One region of the Alcanivorax sp. NBRC 102024 genome, then DNA from elsewhere that is predicted to be linked to it. Evidence: predicted binding sites of a transcription regulator. Region 1 holds the regulator's gene; each other region holds the start of a gene.
What was found. The regulator PhoB, encoded in region 1, activates phosphate uptake and scavenging genes when phosphate is short. The targets are predictions, from matches to a motif close to TGTCATANNNNTGTCANA.
Positions count from the first base shown of each region.

Region 2: a site for PhoB is predicted at 1,422-1,439, ahead of A0251_RS09155 (glycerophosphodiester phosphodiesterase). Genes of this name have one in related genera too.
Region 3: a site for PhoB is predicted at 1,390-1,407, ahead of A0251_RS04425 (TIGR00153 family protein). Genes of this name have one in related genera too.

Region 1 is NZ_BDAS01000001.1:461,396-464,675, reverse strand. It holds gene ubiA (4-hydroxybenzoate octaprenyltransferase) at 245-1,117, shown strand; gene phoB (phosphate regulon transcriptional regulator PhoB) at 1,315-2,019, shown strand; gene phoR (phosphate regulon sensor histidine kinase PhoR) at 2,131-3,280, shown strand, end outside.
Region 2 is NZ_BDAS01000004.1:267,424-270,703, reverse strand. It holds gene A0251_RS09160 (sulfotransferase) at 220-1,374, opposite strand; gene A0251_RS09155 (glycerophosphodiester phosphodiesterase) at 1,510-2,301, shown strand; gene A0251_RS09150 (patatin-like phospholipase family protein) at 2,265-3,280, opposite strand, start outside.
Region 3 is NZ_BDAS01000002.1:142,665-145,944, forward strand. It holds gene A0251_RS04420 (inorganic phosphate transporter) at 1-577, opposite strand, end outside; gene A0251_RS04425 (TIGR00153 family protein) at 588-1,268, opposite strand; gene A0251_RS04430 (GspE/PulE family protein) at 1,587-3,280, shown strand, end outside.

The DNA of each region.
Region 1 (3,280 bases):
TAAAGCGAGCTTTACATAAAATCCTAGGAACCTCTTGTTCGAATGTCAAGCATACTTGACGCCTTCTGAAGCAACGACCGGTAAGATCACGCTACCGCCAAACCATGCGGGCCGCGATTCATGATCTCTTCTTGCGCGGCGGCGCGTTATCGGCGATCTCGATTGGCTACCCATTCGATTCGCGCCTTGAAACTTTCCACTTTCAACTTGAAACTTACCCCCGCCCCTGACAACCGGATGTCCCATGTTTGCCTTCGTTGAACAACGCTACCCGTCGCTCTGGCCCTACATTCAGTTGATGCGGCTGGACCGCCCCATCGGCACCTTGTTGCTGTTGTGGCCGACCCTGTGGGCGGTGTGGATTGCCGGGAACGGTACGCCCAGCCTGAAGACCGTGGTGATCTTCATTCTCGGGGTGATCATCATGCGTGCCGCTGGCTGCGTGATTAACGACTTTGCCGACCGGGATTTCGACGGCGATGTGGAACGCACCAAAGGCCGTCCGCTGGCCACCGGTGCTATCAGCGCCAAGAAAGCCCTGGCGTTGTTTTGCGGGCTGGGGCTGCTGGCCTTTGTGCTGGTGCTGTTTCTCAATGAACTGACGTTCTGGCTGTCCTTCGGCGGGCTGGGGCTGGCGGTGCTGTACCCCTTTACCAAGCGCTTCACCTTTATGCCGCAACTGTTTCTCGGCGCCGCCTTCAGCTGGGCCATTCCCATGGCCTTTGCCGCCGAAACCGGTGCCGTGCCGGAAATCGCCTGGCTGCTTTACGTGGCCAACCTGGTGTGGACCGTGGCCTACGACACCGAATACGCCATGTGCGACCGGGAAGACGACCTGAAACTGGGCATCAAGAGCACCGCCATCCTGTTCGGCGATGCGGACCGCTTGATGATCGCCATCCTCCAGGGGCTGACTCTGCTGGCCCTGATCATGGTGGGGCAACGGCTGGACTTTTCCTGGCCCTGGTTCCTGGGTCTGGCCGGCATGTCCCTGAGTTTCCTGTTCCAGCACAGCCTGATCCGTTACCGGGAACGCTGGCCCAGCTTCCACGCTTTTCTCAATAACCACTGGGCCGGGGCGTGTGTGTTTGTCGGGTTGTATTTCCAGTACTTCTAGCCGCGAGTTGAAAGTGGCGAGTTCCGAAAACCGGACAACCCCGTCTCGATTGTCCGGTTTTTCGTCACGCGCGACTCGTACCTCGTAACGCTTCCCCCCCTTGCTTTTTCGCCCGTTTCCGCCCAATTTGTCATACAGATGTCACAAAAAAGCAATCTAATAGGGCAACACAGACAGACAGGCAAGGAAGGAAAGCCATGTCCCGTAACCGTATTCTGATTGTTGACGACGAACCCGCCATTCGGGAAATGGTGGCCGTTGCGCTGGAGCTGGCCGATTTTGATGTGCTGGAGGCGGAAAACGCCCAGCGAGGCCACGAAATTATTGTCGATGAACGCCCGGATCTGGTGTTGCTGGACTGGATGCTGCCGTCGGTTACCGGTATCGAGCTGGCCCGCCGCCTCAAGCGTGATGAGACCACCAACGAAATCCCCATCATCATGCTTACCGCCAAGAGCGAAGAGGACAACAAGATCCAGGGGCTGGATGTGGGCGCCGACGACTACATCACCAAGCCGTTTTCCACCCGCGAACTGATCTCCCGCATCAAGGCCGTGCTGCGGCGTGCTTCCAGCACCGCGGCAGACAAGGCCATCGAAGTGGAAGGCCTGTGCCTGGATCCGGTGAGCCATCGCATCAGCGCCGACGATGAGCCGGTGGACATGGGGCCCACGGAGTACCGTCTGCTGGAATTCTTCATGAGCCACCAGGAGCGGGCCTATTCGCGGACCCAGCTGCTGGATCAGGTGTGGGGCGCCAATGTCTATGTGGAAGACCGCACCATCGATGTGCATATCCGCCGGCTGCGCAAGGCCCTGTCCCCCTTCGGCTACGACCGCTTTATCCAGACAGTCCGCGGCACTGGCTACCGTTTTTCGGTAAAATCCGCCAAGGCAAGCTGAAGCGATCCGGTCCGCATGGCGCGTTGCGCGCAATCCCCAGAGGTGATGCAATGCGGATCGGTGACGGTGAATGCACCCACGTAGCCGCAACGGGGCGGTGGAAGCGAGATCATGAAAGCCAGTCTGGCCAAGGAAGTAAATCGCATAGTCGGCTTGATCCTGCTGTCCGTTGCGGCAGCGCTGGCAGTGGGCCACATCTGGCCACTGGTGGTCGGTCTGCTGGGCTACATCATCTGGAGCACCCGGCAGCTGTTTGGTCTGTACAGCTGGCTGGTGCGCGATGACCACACCGAACCCCCGGACAGCATCGGGCTGTGGGGGGAGTTCTACACCCGCCTTGAGCACCTTTTCCAGAAAGAACGCCGCGCCCAGGAAAATCTGCAGGGCATCATTCACCGTGCCCAGCAATCGGTGAATGCCCTGGAAGATGTGGTCATTCTGATTGACCAGCACGGCTACCTGGAATACTGGAACCAGGCTGCGGAACGCTACATGGGGTTCAACGCCCGCCAGGATCTGGGCCAGCCGCTGACCAACCTGGTGCGCCATCCGAAATTCACCGAATACCTGAGCAAGGGGGATTTCCGCGAGGCGCTGGAGATTCCCTCGCCGGTGGACGACAACCGCATCCTGCAATTTCGCATTACCGAATTTGGGGTGGGCGAGCAGTTGATGATGGCCAGGGATGTCACCCGGATCCATCATCTGGAACAGATGCGCAAGGATTTCGTGGCCAACGTGAGCCACGAACTGAAAACCCCACTGACCGTGCTCAAGGGCTACCTGGAAACCCTGCTGGACACGGTGCCGGAGGAACAGTCCCGGTTACGGCGGGCCCTCACCCAGATGGACAACCAGTCCAACCGTATGGAAGCCCTGGTCTCGGACCTGCTGTTGCTGGCACGGCTGGAGGGCACCAATGCGGACAATCTCAGCCAGGCGGTCCCTGTCCACGGCATGCTCAAGCGCATGCGCGAAAATGCCCTGGCGATCAGCGCCGACAAGGGCCACAGCATTGAGCTGGACGTGCCCGAAGAAGCCCGCCTGATTGCCAACCCGGCGGAGCTGGAGAGCGCCTTCGGCAATCTGATCACCAATGCGGTCAAGTACACCCCCGCCGGTGGCCAGATCCGTATTCACTGGTGGCAGGATGAGCGTGGCGCACACCTGGCGGTGAGTGATAACGGTGTCGGCATCGACCCGGCGCATATCCCGCGTCTCACCGAACGCTTCTACCGCCCGGACAACAGCCGCGTCACCG
Region 2 (3,280 bases), on a different contig from region 1:
AGCGTCGCTGGCGGCGCGATTCCGTAACATCTACAACGCCGCTGTAGGAGCGCCGCTTGAGGCGCGAACCAAAACAGTTTCAAGTTGCGAGAAGCGAGTTCCGAAAACCAAAAATTCATTCGTGGGTTTCAGGTTTCGATTTTCGGAACTCGCTTCTCGTGACTCGCAACAGGTGTCGCAAGCAGATTCGTGCCTCAAGCGGCGCTCCTACAACAGTTTTTAATCGATGTTGGGAAGTGGGTATCCGAAACGGTCATAGACCCAGCCGAAGACATCAGCGAGTTCATCGGGGCTAACACCCAGTTCGTCCGGGTTGTAGTGATGGCCGCTGCGGTACTGCTTTGCCTGGCGGTCTTGTGCTTCCAACCGCTGCAGGAAAACCGCTCCAGGCTGCCAACCAAACCGCCGGTAGAACGCCTGCACCGTCGCCGCCGGGGCCGATGCCAATTGCTCCATCACCGAAAGCGCCTGACGTTCCGTCGGGAGGCTTTCCAGCACCTCAAGCACATGGCGGTAGTAATAATCGAGCATGGCCATAAAGCCCTGCCGCCAGTAACCGGTTGTGTCACGGCCATCAAACAGGCGGGCGCCGATCAAAATGGAATTGATCTGGGATGACACCGCCGCGCTGGGATTACGAATACAGCCAATAAAGCGGGCATCCGGGAAGGCCTCTGCCAGAGTCGCCATCCAGGGCGTAAAGGACGGATTCTTGGAGAGCAGTTGCTTGTGGCTGCCGTGGAAATAGAGATGCCGCTGCACAAAGCGCCGGTAGGCCGCGATCAGCCTCTGCTTTTCCTTGTCGGTGCCATCCCGGTCCAGATAGGTGAGACGCCACAGGGCGGGTACCGGTACAGCCAATACCAGCAGAAAGCAGCCCCACACAGGAATCAATGCCAGGTAATCTTCCTCCGGGTCCAGCAGCCCGGTCTTGTGGACCCCGTCCAGACCGCCGAGCAGGCGCCGCTCTATCCATAGCAACACCCGCCCCGCGGGTCGGCCGATCATGTCATCAAGGCGCGCAACAGCGGTCCAGAAATACCGCTGGCTAATCGACGGGGCGAACAGCAGTTCCCACAGGGCCGTGGTGGTAAACCGCTCATCCCTGGCCAGCAGACGGTGCAGAAAGGTGGTACCACTGCGCGGCACCCCGACCACAAAGAGAGGCTCACGAACCTGAACCCGCTGAAAATCAGGGAACAACAGATAATCCAGCAGCAGCCCCAAACCATTGATGGCCTGCACCAGCAGAAACACAGGCCAGAACAACGCCATCACCAGCCATCGTTGCAGCGAAAACCGCCCTGCCCGGCCATCGTAGACCGGCAACCAGCTCATCAGAAAAAACTGCAGATAGCGTTTCAGTACTGCCAAACCGTTCTCCCGGCTATTCCCATGCAGCGTGCACGCTACGCCCCGCCCATGTCATAAAAATGACAATTTTGCCTCTTGTGTCCAGGTCACAGCACTGTCATCTTTCTCGAAAACAATGGCGGCATGACTATCGCAATGACAGCACCCAGCACAGCGCCTCGTCACCCGACACTGGTCGGCCACCGGGGCGCCCGAGGCGAAGCCCCGGAAAATACCCTGGCCAGTTTTCAGGTGGCACTGGAGGCCGGTGTCACGGAAATGGAACTGGATGTCAGGCTATCCGCCGACGGCCATCTGATCGTGCTGCACGATAGCGACGTCACACGCACCACCGGCATGCGTGGCAATGTGCGCCAATACACCCGCTCCCAATTGGGCACCATGGATGCTCGCCGCAATACCCCCGGCTGGCATAGCCCCACGGGCATCCCGTCCCTGCAGGAAGTGGTGGAGCTGTGCGGCCCGGCCATGCGCTTCCAGTTCGAAGTGAAGGGTGCGGATCGGGTGGTGCTGCATCAGCTGGCGCATCACCTCACGCATATGATCCATGAACAGCACCTGCAATCCCGGGTGGTGGTGACCTCCAGTCATACCGGTTTCCTGCGCATGATCGGTACCATGGCGCCGGATGTGGAACGGGGTTATGTGTGCCAGTACCGCTACCTGCAACCCACCCGCCGGGCCCATGGCCTGGGCTGCAGCTGGCTGATGCCTCATTACTCGCTGGTGACCCCGGCGTTAATGCGCCGGGCCCGCAAACGTGGCCTGAAAGTGTCGGTGTGGACGGTGAATGACCTCACCGAAGCGGATCGGCTGGCCCAACTGCAGGTGGATGGCATCATCACGGACTACCCCACCAGTTTTGTCAGCCACTTCCGACGCAGCCCCCGTTACTCGTCCTCGGAAGCAGCGGCAGTGAGCGGCTGATCGGCGAAGAACGCCAGGATTTCTTCCTTGCGGGCCATGGCATCCTTGCGACCCATCTCAATCAGCGTGCGGGTGAAACCCGGCTCGAACAACAGGTAGCTCATGGCACTGGCCCCCGGCGACCGCGTGGCACCCGACCCCCGCAGGAAAAAACGCAGGGCCCGCGGCAATTCGCGGATATGTTCGGCGGCAATTTCATCAATGGGACGGGACGGGTAGATCTTCAGCACATCCACCTGCCGCAACTGGATACCATGCTTGCGCCGGGCGCGCTCACTCATGGCAGAAAGGGTTCGGTTGATCCGCTCCAGCCGCTCCACATCCCCCTCCAGGGTGTCCACAAACACACTGTTGAGCACATGGCCCAGCACCTGGGCCATGGACGGGTAGCCGCTTAACTGGCGCTGATGGCCGGCGCTCATGTTGCCGGACACACCAATGACCAGTAGCCGGGAAGCGCCAAGATGCAACGCCGGGCTCAAAGGCGCCAGTTGCCGCAGCGCGCCGTCGCCATAATAGGCGCCATCCACCTTGCTGGCAGGAAACAGGATGGGAATGGCCGCCGACCCCAGCAGATGTTGCACCCCGATTTCCGAGCGCTTGCCCTTGCGGCGTGCCCGCACCCACTCCGGCAGCGCGCTGTCGCCCTGGAAAAAACTCACCGACTCACCACTGGCATAGCCGGAAGCGGTGATTGCCAAGGCGCGCAAATGGCCCTGATCCAGGTTGTCGCGGATACGACGAAAATTGATCACCAGGGTAAGCAGGCGTTGCAGCGGCATGTTATCCAGTAGCGCGCTGCGTTCCGGCGTCTTGCCGGTGGTGACACCGGAAAACAGCCAGCGAACAATCGCTTTCAGCAACGCGTAGGTATCGGTGCGGTAAACCTGCTCGGCGGTAATATTGGACCAGACCCGTTCCAGCCCCCGAATGGCCGAGCGAAAATTACCGGCATTGGCAGCCAGGGATGCCGCGTTGA
Region 3 (3,280 bases), on a different contig from region 1:
CCACCAGGAACATGTAGAAGGGCACCACCCGTTTGGCCCGTTCGAATGGGTCATCATGGTTGAGCACCAGGCGCTGCACGCTCTTGATCAGGGCAAAGGCGATGAAGCCGGCGAGCAGGGGTGAGGTGACCCAACTGGCGACAATGCTGCCAACCTTGTCCCACTGTACCGAATCCATGCCAACGCCCACGGCGGCAAAGCCCACGATGGCACCGACAATGGAATGGGTGGTGGAAACCGGCCAGCCAAACCAGGAGGCCACCACCAGCCAGATGCCGGCGGCCAGCAGGGCGGACATCATCCCGTAGACCAGATAATGGGGGAATTCGGCAAAGACGCTGGCATCGACGATGCCTTTACGAACCGTGGCAGTCACTTCGCCACCGGCCAGGTAGGCGCCGCAGAATTCAAAGACGATGGCGATCATCACCGCCTGTTTCACGGTCAGGGCCCCGGAGCCCACCGAGGTGCCCATGGCGTTTGCCACGTCGTTGGCGCCCACGCCCCATGCCATCAGAAAGCCGAACGCGCCGGCCAGCAACAGCATCAGGTAGCTGTGTTCAATCATCCACTCCATAAGACAACTCCTAGCGTGCGACCAACATCTGCAGGCGGCCGCCCACTTTCTGGGCGCGATCAGCGAGATCGCCTACCCATTCGATGATCTTGTAGAGAAAAATGACATCCACCGGGGGCAGTTCGTTTTCCAGCTTGAACAGGGTGGAGCGAATGGTGATTTGCTGCTCGTCGTTATTGCGCTCCAGGCGGTCCAGCTCCTCGATGAGCTCTTCCACGATCTGGATTTCGCGACCGCTGAAGCCGGTCTCGATCAGCTCATCCAGCTCGTTGATGGCTTTCTGGGCCTGGGCGGAGGTATCGATGGCGCCCTGCACATAGTCGCGCATCACATCGGCCAGTATGGGGGGAATGGTCATCTGCCGGCCGAGCATCAGCCCGGAAATGTCCTTGGCCTTGTTGGCGACCTTGTCCTGCACGCTGATCAGGTCGAGCAGGTCGGTGCGCGGCATGGGCAAAAACAGGCTTTTGGGCAGGTTCAGGCGGAATTCTTTTTTCAGTTCGTCGGCCCGGTTTTCCAGCTCGGCAATGCGCTTGCGGGCTGCCCGTGCCTTGTCCCAGTCGCCTTCGGTCACGGCGGCGAAGAAGTCCGCCAGGGTTCGGGCACAGTCGTGAACGGTGTCGTAGTGTTGCTGCAGGGGCTTGATCGGTGAGCGGCCAAACAGGCCGGCAATGGAGCTTCCAAAGGACATAGGCGCCTCGGGTCCAGAGTCAGAGTAAAACCTGAAGCAGGGGCTTCAGGCAGAATCAGTGTCCCACTTTCCCGGGCAATCGCCCATGGGGAAAGGAATGTTCATGGCACAGTCGTGCAACTGTCACAGATGTGTCATGAATCTGGCCGCGAGTATAGTCAAAGCCATCGGGGCTGTCAGGGTTTACCTGTTATCGTTACAGTACTACAAAATAATTAGACAGGCGGTTCTGCCCGCCTATTGACCCGGAGAGTATCCGTGAACGTCACTGCCCACCCCGCCAAACTGGATGGTCTGCTGATTGATGTGCGCTGGCTGATGCGTGAGTTGCTGGAAGAAGGTCGCGTCAGCCAGGAAGACTTCAACGTCATTTCCACCACGCCACGGGAGAAGAAGGAGCTGAATTGGCACCCGATTCAGGTGCTGGCCAAGTATCGGCTCACCGACCGGACCAATACCCACCAGCTGCTGGATGTGGATTTCCTGACCCGCTGGCTGGGGGAAAAGGCGGGTATGCCGGTGTGTCACATTGATCCGCTCAAGGTCCATGTGGATCAGGTGACCAATGTGATGAGTTATGCCTTTGCCGAGCGTCACGGCATCGTTGCGGTGGAAGTGCAGCGGGACAAGGTGGTGGTGGCCTGCGACCAGCCCTTTGTGCGCGACTGGCAGGCCCATCTCAAGCAGGTGCTGCGTGACCGGGAGCTGGAGGTGGTGCTGGCCAATCCCGAGCAGTTGCGCCGCTACCGGGTGGAGTTCTACAACCTGAGCCGCTCCATCGCCGGGGCCTCCGGCAATACCGGCCAGGAAATGTCCGGTATTACCAACTTCGAGCAGTTGCTGGAAGTGGGCAAGGGGCACCACGACGCGGACGATCAGCACATCGTCAATATTGTGGACTGGATTCTGCAATACGCGTTTTCCCAGCGGGCCAGCGATATTCACCTGGAGCCGCGCCGGGAGACCGGCAAGATGCGTTTCCGCATCGATGGCGTGCTGCACGATGTGTATGAGCTGCCGGCGGCGATCATGGCGGCGGTTACCAGCCGCCTGAAGATTCTCAGCCGCCTCAATGTGGCGGAAAAGCGCAAACCCCAGGACGGGCGTTTGAAGACCAAGTCACCGGAGGGGGAAGAGATCGAGCTGCGTATTTCCACGCTGCCCACCGCCTTCGGGGAAAAAATGGTCATGCGGGTGTTCGACCCGGATGTGCTGGTGCGCAGCTTCGAGCAGATGGGCTTTACCAATGAGGATTACCAGGCCTGGCAGCGGATGACTTCCCATCCCCACGGCATCATCTTCGTGACCGGCCCCACCGGCTCGGGGAAAACCACCACCCTCTATTCCACCCTCAAGCAATTGGCCACCAGCGAGGTGAATGTCTGCACCATTGAGGATCCCATCGAAATGGTGGAACCCAGCTTCAATCAGATGCAGGTGCAGGCCAATATTGATGTGAGCTTTGCCCAGGGGGTGAAGGCCATGCTGCGTCAGGACCCGGATATCATCATGATTGGTGAGATCCGCGATCTGGCCACAGCGGATATGGCCATCCAGGCCGCCCTCACCGGTCACCTGGTGTTGTCCACCCTGCACACCAACGATGCCCCCTCGTCCATTACCCGTCTGGTGGATCTGGGCGTGCCGGCCTACATGATCAGTGCCACGGTGCTTGGGGTCATGGCCCAGCGTCTGATCCGTACCCTGTGTCCCCATTGCAAGCAGGCAACGGAAACCGATGTGCAGGCCTGGGAAGAGCTGGTTCGCCCCTTCAAGATGAAGCCGCCGGAAAAGACCTATCGCCCGGTGGGCTGCCTGGAGTGCCGGGATACCGGTTACCTGGGGCGTGTGGGGGTCTATGAGACCATGCCCCTGAATACCAGCCTCAAAAACCATATTTCCCGGGGCTCCGAGCTGGAAACCCTGACCCGCCAGGCCCTGAAAAACGGCATGAAGCCCCTGCGCATCAGTGGTGCCATGAAGGTCGCCAAGGGTCTGACCACCATTGAAGA